One region of the Roseburia rectibacter genome, then DNA from elsewhere that is predicted to be linked to it. Evidence: a T-box and tRNA genes for the amino acid it is inferred to sense, from the RefSeq annotation. Region 1 holds a T-box; the other regions hold tRNA genes.

Region 1 (6,008 bases):
TCAAGTATCTGGGGACCACTTTTTGATACGATCAAAATGTCACTGCTCGGCTCTTTTGTGGGTGGTGTGCTTGCGATTCCTTTTGCGATTTTAGCGTCCAGCAACCTGATCAAAAATAAAGTTGTGATTGGTGTGGTCCGTGTATTTTTAAGTATCGTGCGTACGATCCCGACGCTGGTTGCCGCTCTTATCGCAACATATATCTGGGGACTTGGTACGATGGCAGGTACCTTTGCAATCGCAGTATTTACCTTTGCATATGTCGGAAAACAGTTATACGAGATGATCGAGACGGTCGATATGGGGGCATATGAGGCGATGGAAGCCATGGGTGCAGGAAAGGCGTACTCCTTTATTTCTGCGATCATGCCGCAGGTACTGCCAGCATACATGTCTGTATGTTTATTCTGTTTCGAGGGAAATGTGCGTTACGCAGCGATCCTGGGATATGTTGGAGCAGGCGGACTTGGACTGATCTTAAATGAAAAGATCGGATGGCGCGAATATGACAGTGTAGGAATGATTCTGATCGTTCTCTTTGGCACCGTTCTTATTATTGAAGCGATCAGCCATTATATCAGAAAGAAATTAACGTAGGAGGAACCGGCAAAATGAATGAATCAATCAAAAAAATGTACGAGCAGGAACCAAAGACCTGGTACGCAAAGATCATTGTGGCTTTGATTGTTGCAGCACTTCTTGCATGGTCACTTTCTACGGTTCAGTCTACCGGATCAAACGGAAGCGGACTTTCCGTCGCAGGAAAGATCATCAGCGGAATTTTCCACCCAGATACGAATTTACTGTTTGACCTTTCCACATCCGGTGTTGCTTATCTGTTACTGGAAACCATGTGTATCGCATTCTTAGGAACGATCGTCGGTGCAGTATTATCCATTCCGCTTTCTTTCCTTGCGGCAGCAAATCTGATGCCGAAGCCGGTTGCACTGATCTTCCGTGTATTTATTATGGCGATCCGTACGATTCCGGCATTTGTATACGGACTTATGTTTATCCGTGTGACAGGACCTGGACCATTTGCCGGACTGCTCACCATGTCACTCTGTTCGATCGGTATGATCAGTAAAATGTTTATCGAGAGCATTGAGGATCTGGATACTAAGATCCTGGAATCATTAGATGCAGCAGGATGTACGATGTTCCAGAAGATCCGTTACGGTATCTTATCCCAGTTGTTCCCAGATTTTATGTCTACTTTGATCTATCGTTTTGATATGAATTTAAGAGATGCAACAGTACTTGGTCTGGTTGGTGCCGGTGGTATCGGTGCACCGCTTATCTTTGCGATGAGTGCATACAAATGGAATCAGGTAGGAGCAATTCTTGCCGGACTGATCGTACTGATCTTAATTATTGAAGTTATCTCATCAAAGATCCGTACAAAATTAGCAAGGGGTTAGTAGTGCGAAAAATCCATATATGAAAGATTTTACGCACACAAATTTGAGTCGCATACTCAAATTTGCAGGTTATTGAAAGGGATAAAACATGCAGCAGAAAAAGTTAAAAGTTTATTTTACCTCAGATGTGCACGGATATTTTTATCCGACGACTTATGGGGATATGGATGTAAAACCGGTAGGACTTTTTGGCTGTGCGGCAGATTTTAACAAGGATGATGAGACACTCATCATAGATGGCGGAGATATTTTACAAGGCTCCGCCTTTGCTTATTACTGCCGTCAGGTTGCAAACTCTCCGGAAGTGATCGCAGATATTATGAACGACTGCGGATACGATTATTATACACTTGGCAATCATGACTTTAATTACGGACTAGATTATCAGGCGGCATATCGCAATAGAAATAACGGTGTATGTGTGTGCCAGAATATCATGGATGAGGAAGGAAACATCCTGTTTCCATGGAAACTTCATACGATGAAAAACGGATTGCGCATCGGTATCGCTGGTATTGTAACGGATTATGTAAACATCTGGGAAAAAGAAGAAAACTTAAAAGGAATCCATATTACAGATCCTTTTGAGGCAGCGAAGAGGGCACTTGCCCAGATGAAAGAGCAGACAGATCTTACGATCTGCATTTATCACGGAGGTTTTGAGTGTGATTTAGAAAGCGGAGCGGTGCTTTCTAAGACGACTGAAAATGTGGGTTACAGGATCTGTAAGGAACTGGATTTTGATATCTTACTGACCGGACATCAGCATATGTCTGTGCCTGGAAGAGAGCTGTTTGGAACTTATACAGTACAGCCATGTGATAATGCAAAAGAATATCAGTATCTGGAGGTCACCGTGACAGAGGATAAAAAGAGCATCAGGTCCGAATTGCGGCAGTCAGAGCCCACAAAGGGGGCTGGGCTTGCAGATAAATACCGTTCTACGGAAAATTCCGTGCAGGCATGGCTTAATCAGCCAATTGGTCATTTGAGCCGTGCAATCATGCCGGAAGAAAAGGTAAAAATGGCATTGTATGGCTCACCGATCGCCGATTTTTTAAACCGTATCCAGCTTCATTTTTCGGGAGCAATGTTATCGTCCGTCGGTCTGGCAAATGAAATCGCAGGTTTCCGCAGTGAAGTGAGCACACGCGATATCATAGCCACTTATCCATATCCGAATACACTTGTGGTCTGTGAGATCACGGGTGCACAGCTAAAGACAGTAATGGAGCGCAGTGCAGAATACTTTGCATATGATAACGAAGGAAATGTCTGTGTTTCCGACAGCTTCCTGGTTCCAAAGGTGGAACATTATAATTATGACTATTATATGGGTGTGGATTTTGAAATCAATCCAAAAAACCCGGTCGGAAGCAGGATCGTGGGGCTTTCAAGAGACGGAAAGCCGGTTTTAGATGAAGATAAATTTACATTATGCCTGAATAATTACCGTTACAGCGGTGCTGGTGGATATGATGTTTACACAGAATGTCCGCTGGTCAAAGAAATCAATGTGGAGATGGTGGAACTGATCATGGATTATTTCCACGAATATCCATATATTGAGGTGTGATGTATGAAAGAATAAACTTGACAGAATGCATTCTATGAAATAAAATCAAAGAAACGCATTGAAGAGAAGAGTACTGATCGGAAATTTTAAAGAGAGAGATACATTTTGGTGTGAGTATCTTAAAATGGAACTTCAGGAAGACCATCTCTGAGCGGCCCTAATCCGGTCCGGTGATTCCGTTATCATCAAAATGAGTGATTTTCCACATGGAGATAAACGGGGTGGAACCGCGGATAAAAATGTTTATTCGTCCCTTATACAGATACGTTGTCTGTATAAGGGACTTTTTAGTTTAGGAAAAGGAGATTAATCATGGTAGATTTTAAAGAAGACGAGAGACTGAATACGCTCAACCATTCCTGTGCACATGTGATGGCACAGGCAGTAAAACACTTATATCCGAACGCAAAGTTCTGGGTAGGACCTGTTGTAAAAGAAGGATTTTATTATGATATCGATCTTGGCGATACTGCTGTCAATGATGATGTGATCGCAGCGATCGAAAAAGAGATGAAAAAAGTCTGCAAAGAAGGTAAAAAGATTTACAGACGTGAGATCTCAAAAGCAGAAGCGTTAGAGCTTTTTAAAGATGATGAGTACAAACTTGACCTGATCGATGGCTTGGAGGATGGAAATATTTCCGTATACGATCAGGGCGATTTCACGGATCTCTGCCGTGGACCGCATGTTGACAATACCAAATTATGTAAAAACTTTAAACTGATCAAATATTCCGGTGTTTACTGGAAAGGTGATGCAAATAACCATGTAATGCAGCGTATCTACGGTGTATGTTTCCCGACTGCAGAAGAGTTAGAGGAGCATTTAAAACTCTTAGAGGAAGCAAAAGACCGTGATCACAGAAAGATCGGTAAAGAGATGCACCTGTTTATGTCTGACGATCTGGTTGGACGCGGACTTCCGATGTTCCTTCCAAAAGGATACACGGTATGGCAGGAACTTGAAAATTATATCAAAGCGAAAGAGCGCAAACTTGGTTATCTTCACGTTATGACACCTTGTGTTGGTACCGTAAATCTTTATAAAACTTCCGGTCACTGGGATCACTACAAAGAGAATATGTTCCCGGCAATGGAAATGGAGGGTGAATCTTTTGTACTCCGTCCGATGAACTGCCCGCATCACATGATGATCTATGCGAACAGAATGCATTCCTATAAAGATCTGCCGATCCGTATCGGCGAGATCGCACATGACTTCCGTTTTGAGGCAAGTGGAACCTTAAAAGGTATCGAGAGAGGAAGACATTTCTGTCAGAATGATGCCCATCTGTTTGTAACACCGGAGCAGATCGAATCTGAGTTTGCAAAAGTAGTAGAACTGATCTTTGATACTTACAAAGATTTCAATATCACAGATTACCGCTGTGTACTCTCCTTAAGAGATCCGGAAGATAAAGTCAAATACCATGATGACGATGAAATGTGGAACAACGCAGAGAATGCACTCCGTAAAGTGCTTGACGATATCGGTATCGAGTATACAGAAGAGATCGGCGAGGCTGCTTTCTACGGACCAAAACTTGACGTTAATGTAAAACCGGCGATCGGTAATGAGTATACACTTTCAACCTGCCAGTTAGACTTCTGTCTGCCGGCAAAATTCAACCTGTCTTATATTGACAGCGACGGAACCAAGAAAACACCGGTTGTTTTACACAGAGCGATTTTAGGTTCTCTCGATCGTTTCATGGCATACATTTTAGAGGAGACAAAAGGAAACCTGCCGTTATGGTTAGCTCCGGTTCAGGCTAAGATCCTTCCGGTCAAGAATGAGGATGAAGAACTTAACGCATATTCTCATGACTTATATAAGTATCTGGATGATAGCGGAATCCGTGTTGAGATCGATGAGAGAAACGAGAAACTCGGCTACCGTATCCGTGAAGCACAGATGGAGAAAGTGCCGTATCTGTTAGTGCTTGGTAAGAACGAAGCAGCTGACGGAACCGTAAGCTACAGACTGCATGGAGAGCAGAATTCCACCACAGTTTCCAAGGAAGATTTCCTTGCACTGTTAAAAGAGGATATCCGCACAAAGAAGATCAATCCTGCAGCATTAAAATAAACAGAAATATGAAAATGCGGTGTGTCCGGCAGGATGTGCCGCATTTTTTCAGTCAGACAGGAAACAAAAACCTGATAAATAAATTGTCAAAGATGTATATTGTAATCAAAATTAAATGATAGTAGAATGGTATTAATATAAAATCGTTTATGAGAATAAATCAGAAAGAACAAAGGAGGATATTGATGTGACCCTAAGTGGAAAAGTATCATTAAAGGTAAAAATGACGATTCTGATTATTGAGATTTTAATAATCGGATTATATGGAGTAGTTGTCGGAGCAAAAAATATGGGTACTATCCGTAATGATGCGATCACCAGCATGGAAGAATATGTAAGTGAGGAACACCCGGAATATTCCCAGGAAGAAATACAACAGGAACTGCAGCCGATATTGCAGAAAATGCAGCAGGAAAAGAAAGCAAAACAGGATCAGTTTTTCTATTTTATGGTTATTATGTGTATACTCACGGATATATGGGTACTGTATCTTACATTCGACATTACATTAGGCGTCAAAAGATCTGCGCTGTTTGCCGAAAAAATGGGACAGGGCGATTTTACGCAGCGTGTGGAGGAAAAATACCTGAAACGTGAAGATGAGATCGGTATTCTTGCACGCAGCATTCGTAACATTCATCACAATATGAGACATCTGATCGGCTATGTACAGCGCGAAGCGGATACATTGGATGAAACGGTTGGAACAGCAGAGGCGGCACTGACAAAACTTGCGGACGAGATCGACAGTGTATCTGGTATCACGCAGGAACTTGCAGCCGGAAATCAGGAGACCGCAGCAGCTGCACAGGAAGTGAATACGATGTCCGGAGAGATTGAGGAAGCTGCAAAAGGAATTGCAGAGCATGCACAGGAGGGAAACGGAAAAGTTGACGAGATCCATACCAGAGCGGCTGATACGA
Region 2 (6,008 bases), 1.9 Mb from region 1:
TGGGCAAAAAAGTTTCCCGACAAATAACAGATTTCCCTGGAACAGAATACTAAAATCTTTTCCTGTGCTTTCATCCGTTTTTCCTCCCGTAAAATACAAACGGACTCCTGCTAAAAGTCTCCCCAAAGCAAAAGTCCGTTTTCATTCTCATTCCTTACTCTCTTACATAACGCAGGCACAAAATTCCAACTAAATATTCTACCACGCAAAGCACCATAAAAACAGTTGCTCCGGCGAAAACCCCTGCTACGATCTGAGCGATCACAGCAATCGCATGCAGCCAGACCGGTACATCATGCAGGCAGCAGGCAATCCCTGCTTCTAACAATACGATCAGACAAACCGGAACAACCGGCATATGCAGAGCAATAATTCCTGCCAGAATAACCGCAAGTGCTGCAACAATGACTGCAAACAGCATCAGCATACTCTGATTCTCTGCAAATAACGTTCCAAGGATACCCCCTATACTCTTTTTTCTGCGCTGCTTTATGGATACGCGCGGCTCCTCTTTTTTTACATAATTTTCAGGTTCACTCATACCTTAATACCTCTCCTCTTTCTGCTATAATGTCATCCGGTCAAATGATCTGCTTACCGGAAAACACGTCATCTTTCTGCATTATATCAATTTATATAAAAAAGAACAAGTAGTTTTCACTTTACCCTCTTTCAAAAAGGATGTATACTGATACAACGAAAATAATTATCTGACAGAAATGGAGAACCCGATGAATCATACAACGATCAACAAACCTGATACATGGTGTTCCATGTGGGGAAATGCAGTTTCAATCGCAGAACACCGGCCGGAAAGCTATGCAAAAGATATTACACTCCGCTATCCGGTCTATGCGCCATTTGACGGAACATCTTTAAGATTTACCTTTGACAATTACTGTGGAAGCGAACCTGTCTCTATCACAAAGGCAACCGTCTCCGTCGCGGACTTCAATACCAACAGCGATTCTGCCCCCAAAATTAATCTGTCCTGCCCGCAGAAGAAATCGACAACAACACAGATTACTTTTTGGGGCAATCCTTCTGTGACACTTGATGCACACAAGCGTATTGTAAGCGATGAAGTTTCCTTTCAGGTTCAGGCAGGACAGACACTTTGTGTCAATCTTTATTTTGCAGACTTTACGCTGATGCAGTCCGCTGTTCTGATCACAGGTCCTCTCTCGAAAGGATTTTTCTCACTGGGTGATCAGACATTAACAGAAGATCTTCCTCTTGATACAAGCAAAACGACAAGCTGGTTTTATTTTTTAAGCAATATTGATATTTTAACATCATCCGACAACCATGCTGTGATCTGCTATGGTGACTCCATTACCGCACAGGCATGGCCGGATGAACTAACGCTCCGTTTAAGACGTGAGGGCAGAAAACACACTTCCATCATCCGACGCGCTGCAAGCGGTACCAGAATTCTGCGCCAGTATGACTGCATTACCTATGATTCCTACGGTTTAAAAGGAAGCAACCGCTTTTTGCATGAAATACCGGCCGCCGGTGCCGATACTATCATTATCCAGCAGGGGATCAATGATATCATTCACCCGGTTGGAACAGATATCAATCCGTTCCGTCCCATGAGCGATCTTCCAACAGCAGAAGAACTCATAGACGGTCTCAAATGGTACACTGACCAGGCACACTCTCTTGGATTGTCTGTCTATATCGGAACACTGCTTCCGATCGAAGGCTGGCGTACCTATGCCCCGTTCCGTGAAGAACTGAAAAATAAAGTCAATGAATGGATCCGCCAGGCGGACGGCTTTGAAGGCTGCATTGATTTTGACCTTGCCGTACGTGACAGCACCAATCCTGCTGCATTCAAAGCAGGCTATGACAGTGGCGACCATCTTCACCCAAGCAGTGCCGGTTACAAGGCAATGGCTGATGCTGTATCTTTACGCTTCCTCTAAATGCTTTCTTACTCTCTGGATCAGCATCTCCAATGCAACCGCATTTTCGCCACCCTCCGGGATTATGATATCTGCACGGCGTTTACTCGGTTCCACAAACTGTTCATGCATCGGTTTTACAGTCGTTAAATACTGATTTATGACACTGTCTAAGGAGCGTCCACGGTCTTTTACATCTCTTACGATCCTTCTTAGAATACGCACATCCGCATCCGTATCTACAAATACACGGATATCCATCAGTTCACACAAGGCCGGCTCGGCAAAGATCAAAATACCCTCAAGTACGATCACCGGTGCCGGCTCCACAAGGATCGTCCTGTCGGAACGGTTGTGAACCGTATAATCATAGACCGGCATCTGCACGGCATTGCCCTTTTTCAGCTCTTTGATATGTTCACATAACAGTTCTGTATCAAATGCATCCGGATGATCATAATTTAACTTTGAGCGGTCTTCATAACTCATCTCATCATGGCGTTTATAATAATTATCATGACGCAGAATACTGACTTCATCACGTCCAAAGCTGTCAACCACTTTATCTGCCAGCGTCGTTTTCCCGCTTCCTGTTCCTCCTGCAATTCCAATTAAAATCGTATTTTTCTCTGCCATAATACCGTTTCCTTTCACATTCTGATATATAAAAAAGAATTTTCTTATTACAAAAAAAGCAAGCGGAACTTTTCAGAAACCACTTGCTCTTATCTGTCCGGACTTCCGGAAGTTATAAGCCAATAGTCGGACTCGAACCGACGACCTACGCATTACGAATGCGTTGCTCTACCAACTGAGCCATATTGGCAATTAATGTGGACTGTCTTTTGACTTGCGCCACACTCGACTAGTATATACATATATTATAAAAAATGCAATACCTTTTTTATATTTTTTTCTAAATTTTTGCAATATTTTATTTTCTATTGACTTTTCCTATGAAATGCATAAAATAATCTTGTTTACTTATTGTAAACAAAACATATATTTTTACAGTTACTATAAAACATCGCAGAAATGAGGATTATTATGGATATCGGAAAGCGTATGAAAGAACTGCGTATCCAGTATGGCCTGACACAGCAGGAACTCGCCGACCGCTCCGAACTGACCAAGGGATTTATTTCCCAGTTGGAACGTAACCAGAACTCTCCGTCTATTGGTACACTGCTCGATATCATACAGTGTCTCGGCACAACACCTGCCGAATTCTTTACGGACGAAGAACCGGAACAGATCGTATTTGAAAAAGATGACTATTTTGAAAAAATCAGTGAAGATGGAAATAAAATGATCGAATGGATCATTCCAAATGCACAGAAAAACAGTATGGAACCGGTACGCCTTACCTTAAAACCCGGCGGCTCCTCCGACACACACCTGCCACATACAGGGGAAGAATTTGGCTATGTATTAAAAGGAACTGTGCGTGTACTATATGGTGGAAGGGCTTATACCGTCCGCGCTGGCGAATCTTTTTATTTCCAGGCCGGTAAAAAACATCGTCTGGAAAATAATGGAAACCGCGATGCCATCTTAATCTGGGTATCTACGCCGCCGAGTTTTTAATTTTATCATGTAACCACTTAGAAAGGGATCATGTTTCTTCTGCTACCAATTAAGAAACGTTTTGAACACAAATGAGCAAAAAACTAATTAATCTGACAGGTATTTCAAAATCTTACGGCGACCATGTCGTATTAGATGATTTAAATTTATATATCCGTGAAAATGAATTTATCACACTTCTCGGTCCATCCGGCTGTGGAAAAACAACCACCCTTCGTATCATCGGCGGTTTTGAGACACCGGATGCCGGCAGTGTCATTTTTGACGGCAAAGATATCACATCATTACCTCCAAATGAGCGCAATTTAAATACTGTTTTCCAGAAATACGCACTTTTCCAGCATATGTCGATTGCAGAAAATATTGCATTCGGACTGCGTATTAAGAAAAAAAGCAAAGAATATATCAATGATAAGATCCGTTACGCCTTGAAGCTGGTAAATCTTGAAGGATTTGAAAACCGCTCTATCGACTCATTAAGCGGCGGTCAGCAGCAGCGTATCGCGATCGCGCGTGCCATTGTAAATGAGCCAAAAGTTCTTCTTTTAGATGAACCGCTCGGTGCTCTCGACCTAAAGCTCCGTCAGGACATGCAGTACGAACTGATCCGTCTGAAAAATGAGCTTGGCATTACATTCGTATTTGTTACCCACGATCAGGAAGAAGCACTTACCATATCTGATACGATTGTCGTTATGAATCAGGGTTACATCCAGCAGATCGGCACCCCCGAAATGATCTACAACGAACCTGTCAATGCATTTGTGGCTGATTTTATCGGTGACAGCAACATTATAAACGGAACCATGATCAAAGATAAGGTCGTGGAAATTTTAGGTGTAAAGATTCCATGTGTTGACGAAGGTTTCGGATGCAATACTCCGGTTGATGTCGTGATCCGTCCGGAAGATGTTGAGATCACGGAACCTGGCGCCGGTTTTATGGATGGTGACATTGTCTCTATTATATTTAAAGGTGTACACTATGAGATCAGTATCATGGCAAATGGTTATGAATGGCTTGTCCACACGACGAAAATGTATCCGGTCGGCACACATGTCGGCATCAACGTGATCCCGTTTAATATCCAGATCATGAACAAACCGGAATCTGAGGACGAGGAGGCTGTAGAGATCGATGCGTAAATTAGGCAGACAGCTTTTAGCAGGACCTTATCTTGTATGGATGATCGGATTTATCCTGCTGCCGATCGTTATTATCTTATATTATGCTTTTACAAACGCTTCCGGTACATTTACCTGGGATAATATTGCAGCGATCGCAGATCCGGTGCATGTAAAATCCATCCTGCTTTCCCTGAAACTCGGATTTTTCTGTACAATAGTCTGCCTGCTGCTTGCCTATCCGCTCGCCATTATCCTAAACAGTTTTCATTTTAAGCATCAGAGTTTCGTTGTATTTTTATTTGTACTTCCAATGTGGATGAACTTTATGCTGCGCATCCTTGCCTGGAGACTTTTACTTTCTAACAACGGTATCGTAAATGCCCTGTTTGGTTTCTTCGGTTTCGGTCCGGTAAAAATGTTAAACACACCGACTGCCGTTGTTTTCGGTATGGTATACGATTTTCTGCCGTTTATGATCCTGCCGATCTATAACTCCATGGCGCGCATCAAACTGGATGTCATTGAAGCTGCAAAAGACTTAGGAGCTGATTCAAAAATCGTACTGCTCCGTATTATTTTTCCGCTGACTCTCTCTGGTGTCATCAGTGGGATCGTAATGGTCTTTGTTCCGGCTCTCACATCTTTCGTGATCTCCGATCTGCTCGGTGGCGGTAAAGTGCTCTTGATCGGAAATGTCATTGAACAGGAATTTATGCAGGGAAGTAACTGGAACTTAGGTTCCGGGCTTTCCGTAGTACTTATGATTTTCGTCATCGCAAGTATGGCGGTCATGAATATCTTCGATAAAGATCAGGGAGGAACTGCTGTATGGTAAAGAAGGCTGCATCCCGCATTTATCTTGCGGTCATCTTTTTATTTTTATATCTTCCGATTCTTGTTTTGGTCATTTTGTCTTTCAATAATTCCAAATCAAGAGTTGTATGGGGTGGATTCACTTTAAAATGGTACGCTTCCTGTTTTACAGACGAAACGATCATGAATGCACTGACCATGACACTTCAGATCACATTCGCTGCCGCAGTACTCTCAACCCTGATCGGCACACTTGCTGCCATCGGGATCAGTGCCATGAAAAAACGTGGCACAACCCTGATGCTCGGTGCAACCAATATCCCGCTGTTAAACGCAGACATTGTGACCGGAATATCCCTCATGCTGCTTTTTGTAAAATTTTTAAATCTTGGATTTGTGACAGTACTCATCGCACATATTACATTTGATATTCCATATGTAATTTTGAATGTACTTCCAAAATTAAAGCAGATAAACAGAAACACATATGAAGCTGCCTTAGATCTTGGTGCCTCCCCGCTTTATGCCTTTTATAAAGTAACCTGGCCTGACATCAAATCCGGTGTAT
Region 3 (6,008 bases), 970 kb from region 1:
GATCAGCCGTCCTTCTTTTTTCACATCGATCGTTCCGGTGATCTTCGTATCGGAAAATGACGTCATCTCCATCGTCTGCTCATTTAATGTCTGATAAGCAGTATCTACTGCATCGAGATTTAAGGCATATGCAGTAATGTTCACCCTCTCCTCGCTGCTGTTTTTGATCTTTACTTCCGTACCTGCCGTGCAGTATCCAAGATCAAGCGTATAACCATGCGAAACTTTCGTGAAAGATTTTGTCCTGCCGTCACTGATCTCTTCTGTCAGGCTGTCCACGGTCGTCGAATCATAGGTAGCAAAAATATATGCATCTTCCTGCACATCAATCGTTGATTCTCCGACCACTGATTCCGATGGGATCTCTGTCAGCATCGTCTCATCTGCACCGAGAAGTTCTGCAAGTTTATTCTGCGCTGTGATCTCGTCTAAATCAGAATAATCCCACGCTTCGATCACATTCTCATCCATCATAAAGCCAAGCGGGAGCACGTATTTATTTTCATAGAGATAAGTGTTTCCGCTTCCTGCCACAAAAGAACGGATCGGATTTGCCTCAAGCGCATTATCTGCGATCACATAGCGCAGGGATAACATCGCAGATAAAAGCGGTGTTGCCCCATTCACGCAGTAAAAATTCTTACCGCCCTCCATTCCGACTGCCTGATAAAAATGACTGACATCTAAATTCATCAGTGACGAAAACTGTGTTGCAGAACGATATCCATACAATGCGGCATCATTTTTCGTTTTACGCTCTAATTCCTCTGTCCGGTAAAATAATACGCCTTCCTTCTGTGCCTGATCTTTTGCCTCTGCAAGTACCACATGATAATCATCCACCGCCTTTACATAAGCAGTCCTGCTTGTTGTCTCAAGTCCGGTCACATTGTAATTAAAGAATAATTCTAACAGCATCGCTACGCAGCCACAGACAAGCATGATCTTCTTCAGTTCTTCCCTGGTTGCCCTTTTGATCCTTCCGATCTTTTTTACCTCATCTTCCCGGATACATTCCTCCGCATAAAAATAGATCAGCAGCACCACAATATAGCTGCCCAGAAATACATAAGTTGCCGTTGCCGCGCTCTCTCCTAAGATCGTCCCATCGGAAAAATGACAGGAAACTGCCATCAGACCAACTGATGCCACTCCCGCTGCGATCACATCTAAAAACCGCGTCCCTTTAAAATGTAAAAATGCCTCATATGCAACCGCAAGCAATAAAAATGCGTATAAAAAAGTCTGTCTTCCCGGCAGGGAATCAGGAAAATGCATACCATGCCAGATGAAATCAAGTATATTATTTGAAAAACTGAGAACAAAAAATACTGCCAGAATTCCACGCGCCAGCTTCTTTTTCCAGGATATTTCACGATTAAGCAAATATAGTACAAACAAAAGAATAACAAATACTCCACAGTAAATATTTGGCCAGTGGTCTTTTCCTGTATAGGGCTCTGCCATCACAGAATGTCTTCCCAGCTCCGCAATGATGTTAAAATACCATTCCATCGTATCCGGGAACGAAATATTCTGTGACCCACTCGCACCAAGTGTGATCGCCTCAGGAATGATCAGAACTGCACCCGTTCCACCTGCCAGAAGAGAATAAACTGCAAAACGAATCCAGGCCCCGATCCCTGTTTCCTTATTTTCAAGCCATGTGATCAAAAACCAGATCACCTGAAAAATGCATACCATGATCGCAATGTAATAATTACTGATAATGCATAAAGACAGCGAGATATAATAAAGCAGTACCTTTTTCTCTTTGATCAGTTTTTCGAGTCCAAGAACAACAAGCGGCGCTAACATCATACAGTCTAACCACATGATATCCCATGCATAGGCTGCGGAGAATCCGCACAATGCATAGGCTGTCGCAAAAATACTGACCGCAATATGATTTTTTTCAAAGTGCTCTTTTAAATAATAACCAAAAAACAGTCCCGCAAATGAAATTTTCAAGATCACAAGCAAGGTCATAAATTCGATCACATGATTTTGCGGACATAACAGCAGCAGCCAGTTCAGGGGGCTTGCCAGATAATAGGCATACAGAGAGATGAAATCTGCCCCCAGTCCGACATTCCATGAGTAAAACAGACTGCCGCCATGTTTGATCTTATCCATCAGCTCCGTGAAAAAAGGACAGTACTGATGGTACATATCAATGTGTAAAATACACTGCTCTCCAAACGGATAAACATCATGAAGGATACATATCACAACCAGAATAAAAAATGGCAGAAAGAATGAAGCAAGAAGCGGCATTCTTTCTTCCCACAATTGATTTTGTAGTTTCTTTTCTCTTTTCAAAACAAAACCTCTCTTTTTATCATTTTCTAATTGACAGTTCCATGATCAAACAACTCATAATACTGCAGTTTCCGGTAAATATCCATCTCATCTTTTTCATCGGAAGCCCGCACTTCACTGCCATCTGCTTTTACCGTACGCACGGCAGAAATGACCGGATATTCTGTCTTTAAATGCATCAGATAGGAACGGTATTCGTCCAGTGGAACACCTGCACGCTCTAACACTTCTGCTGCAAGATAATTTGCACTCGTATCTGCACCCGTTTCCTCATCAATATCATAATTTGCCCATACCACATAAGGAACCTGATAACGCAGTTTCTGCTGTTCCTCTGTCAGGTGATTCCAGGACATTCCATTTTTTGCAAGAACCGTAGATGCAACGGCATCACTCGGCTGGTGATCCCCGAAGAAAACGATCACTGTTTTTTCATCTGCATCTTTAAAATAAGAGATTAAAGACTCCAACGCTGAATCAGAAAGTTTTACCAGCGATAAATACTGCTGCAGCGAAAAATTAGTGGAATCTTTCACTGAGATATCCGGGGTAAAATTGCCATACTGATCCTGATATCCACCGTGATTCTGCATTGTCACATTAAAAACAAACAATGGTTTATCTGTTTCTTTATTTTCATAAAATTCGATAATCTTATCCACACAGCTCTCATCACTGATATACTGTCTCACATACTGTGGATTCACATACTCATCTTTAAATACACTTTCGTTAAAACCTAACATCGGATAAACCGTATCACGTTCCCATCCGCCTGCATTGTATGGATGTGTTGCAATCGTCTGATATCCTAATGTTTTCAGATAATCCGGAAGTGCCTTTAAATCCCCATTGATATACTGCTGGTACGGAATACTTCCCTGTGGAAGAAATGCCATGGTATTGCCGGTCAGAAATTCAAACTCGGTATTTGCCGTATTTCCGCCACATACAGATACGTTTAACATTCCGGTAACCGTATTTTCTGCTCCCTGTTCCAAGCTGTGAATAAACGGCATGTAATCCTCATTTGTCTCAAAATCACCCAGAACCGACAGATCCGAAAACGACTCATTCATCATCACAATGATATTTGGAAGTTCTTCATCCTTTTGTGTATCATCTTTTGCTGCCGGATCAGTATCCTCCGACATTGCACCTCCTGCTCCGTAGGAATCAAGCACTGCCTGTGCCTCCGAGTCACTGTAATGCTCCGGTTTATCGATCGACATATATGCAAGATTCATCACAAATGTGACTGCCATTCCATCCACATCTGTCATGTAGACCGGTGTAAACAGCTTATTATAAAGTCTGTGGCTGTTCTGAAAGCTCTCCTGCTGTAAGGTTCCCGCAAACAGTGAAAGCACCACAGCCACAAGTGCTGCCGGAATAAGCCGTTTCCAGAATACAAAACGTGTTACTTTTACCTTTATAAAATGAAATAATGCGATTGCCACAAGAAACACCAGTGTTACCACGACCATACGCGTATCCGGCATAAAATTATAATTATCCGCCACACTCGCCGCCGTTTTCCATGAAAAAATATCCCACGGCACGATCGGATTTGTACGGAAACGCACTACATAACTGTTTGCAATACCATAGATCATCGCCACACCATAAACGATCCGGTGTGCTGTCTTTAATTTTCCTGTCAGCAAAAACAGTACAATCGTTACCAGTAAAAACAGTACAATATTAAAAAACTGAGCCCACGGACGCACGACCATAAACGGATTGTGTGAATAACACTCCATAAGATAAAAACATGCCGCAGGCGGCAATATGACAAGCAGCAACGATATGATACTGCTTCCTGCCTTTTTTAAAATATCATTCTTCTTATCCGACTTTTTGTTCCTGGCTGCTATTTTCTCATTTCTCTGCTCTTTTAATTTTTCCCAGAAACCTTTTGGTTTCGTATTTTTTCTTTTTCTGCTAGCATTCATGTCAAACCTCATTTCAAGGGTGTATCTTCCCTTTAGATAATTAGCCGAATGATATTTTAGCACATTCCTCCAGCAAATAACATCTATTCGTAAAAAATTCATAAATTCATAAGTTTCCAGTATTGCAACACTATTTCCCAGCCTTTATTTTTTGCATGTTCTGTCGAATAAAATAGTTATTTTGACGCTTTATGTTAATAAAGCAATAATCTTTCCCACAGACGTCTTTATTGTCTTGACATTTCAAATAATTTTTTTTAACATGAAAATATATACAATACCTGTATCGATTTGAGTGGCGCAAAAAGGAAGATGAAAATGAATAGTGAATCTGAAATCAACCGTCTGACAAAAGAGAATGAAACTTTCCGAAAAATCATTGAAACACAGCAGCATACGATCAATCTTCTCATTGATCATTTTATTGCCGGTAATACAGATAAACAGATCAAAAAGAACTAAATTTTGTATTTTTATTAAAAAAACAGAGCGACCGTCTGCCGCTCTGTTCCTTTTATCCGTGATAAAAAATCTTCCTTCAAAATATGCAATCTGCTGTTTATGATCTTTTTGGGCACAAAAAAAGCTGCTGACGGGAATCGGACCCGTGACCTCCGCACTACCAATGCGACGCTCTACCGACTGAGCCACAGCAGCATTGTGTTTTTCAACACCTGTATTACTATACAATAGGATTGTACGCTTGTCAAGCATAAAATGCAGGAAATTTTTGTAATTTTTCAAAAAATTTACACAATCCCAGATCAACATTCCATGTCTCACCGGGATTGTGTTCTTCGGGTCTTCTGGCCAGATGGTGTTTTGTCACCACATCCGTTATGTTCTTCCCGTTTTGTTTCAATCAGCCTCTCCTTTTTTACATCCGATTCATAATCTTGATGTGTGACTTAAAAAGAGAATAATATTTCATTCCCTTATCTTTGCCATAATGTCCCTGCAATGCAGCTCTTAATGAATTGAGATTCTTTCTCTTCGCATTTGCCTTATACAAAAACGAGGAAAAATCTTCCGGACAGTCCAGTTTTGGATCACTGTAGGCAAATACTGTCTGACAATAAACATCAAACTTCTCTTCCTCACTGATCGCATTCTGATTCTCACGGCAGATCGCATATGCAGAACTGTTCTTTGCTTCCTGGTAAAGTTCTTTTCCAATCTCTTCCCCAAAGAACAATACCAGTGCATTGTGAAAATCTGCAAGACGATCTTTGCTGATGCAGGTAAGCAGGCTGCGGATAACCTCATCCTGTTCCTTTGAAATCTCTGGTGTTTTCACCATTATATTCTTCTCAGGATCTGCATCTGACAATTCTTCATCCTGCTGATTCCCATCTGCTGTTTCATCCGGTCTCATAATTTCATCCGGCATTTCCATCTGAATCTCTTCTGGTTCAGACATTTCTTCTGATTCCGCATATTTTTCTGTCTGTACCTGTTCTTCCGCAGTTACCGTTTCGTTTTTCATAGACTCAGCTGTCTGCTCCGTCGCAGCTTCTGTCTCGTGTTTCAGAAACTCTGCGGTCTGCCCTGTCGCAGCTTCTGTCTCGTGTTTCAGAAACTCTGCCGTCTGCCCTGTCGCAGCTTCTGTCTCGTGTTTCAGAAACTCTGCCGTCCGCCCTGTCGCAGCTTCTGTGGAATTTTCCAATAACTCTGCTGTTTTTGTCTTCTGCTGTAATCTGCGGCTTAATTCTTTTCCGCTGATACGCTGTA

The links. A T-box is a leader RNA that pairs with one kind of tRNA and senses whether it is charged. The one in region 1 lies ahead of thrS (threonine--tRNA ligase), so its partner is inferred to be a tRNA-Thr.
Region 2: it encodes a tRNA-Thr, which carries the amino acid that the T-box ahead of thrS (threonine--tRNA ligase) is inferred to sense. The anticodon was not compared.
Region 3: it encodes a tRNA-Thr, which carries the amino acid that the T-box ahead of thrS (threonine--tRNA ligase) is inferred to sense. The anticodon was not compared.

What each region holds. Positions count from the first base shown of each region.
Region 1 is NZ_CP092473.1:286,581-292,588, forward strand. Features, by position in the region: gene phnE (phosphonate ABC transporter, permease protein PhnE) at 1-597, shown strand, start outside; gene phnE (phosphonate ABC transporter, permease protein PhnE) at 612-1,421, shown strand; gene H8S51_RS01360 (bifunctional metallophosphatase/5'-nucleotidase) at 1,510-2,997, shown strand; T-box leader at 3,047-3,255, shown strand; gene thrS (threonine--tRNA ligase) at 3,310-5,085, shown strand; gene H8S51_RS01370 (methyl-accepting chemotaxis protein) at 5,273-6,008, shown strand, end outside.
Region 2 is NZ_CP092473.1:2,298,315-2,304,322, forward strand. Features, by position in the region: gene H8S51_RS10855 (glycosyltransferase) at 1-74, opposite strand, end outside; gene H8S51_RS10860 (hypothetical protein) at 155-541, opposite strand; gene H8S51_RS10865 (GDSL-type esterase/lipase family protein) at 732-1,934, shown strand; gene udk (uridine kinase) at 1,920-2,549, opposite strand; tRNA gene H8S51_RS10875 (tRNA-Thr) at 2,667-2,739, opposite strand; gene H8S51_RS10880 (cupin domain-containing protein) at 2,961-3,500, shown strand; gene H8S51_RS10885 (ABC transporter ATP-binding protein) at 3,572-4,645, shown strand; gene H8S51_RS10890 (ABC transporter permease) at 4,638-5,462, shown strand; gene H8S51_RS10895 (ABC transporter permease) at 5,456-6,008, shown strand, end outside.
Region 3 is NZ_CP092473.1:1,257,794-1,263,801, reverse strand. Features, by position in the region: gene H8S51_RS06050 (YfhO family protein) at 1-2,322, opposite strand, end outside; gene H8S51_RS06045 (LTA synthase family protein) at 2,349-4,379, opposite strand; gene H8S51_RS06040 (adenylate kinase) at 4,596-4,739, shown strand; tRNA gene H8S51_RS06035 (tRNA-Thr) at 4,862-4,934, opposite strand; gene H8S51_RS06030 (PIN domain-containing protein) at 5,155-6,008, opposite strand, start outside.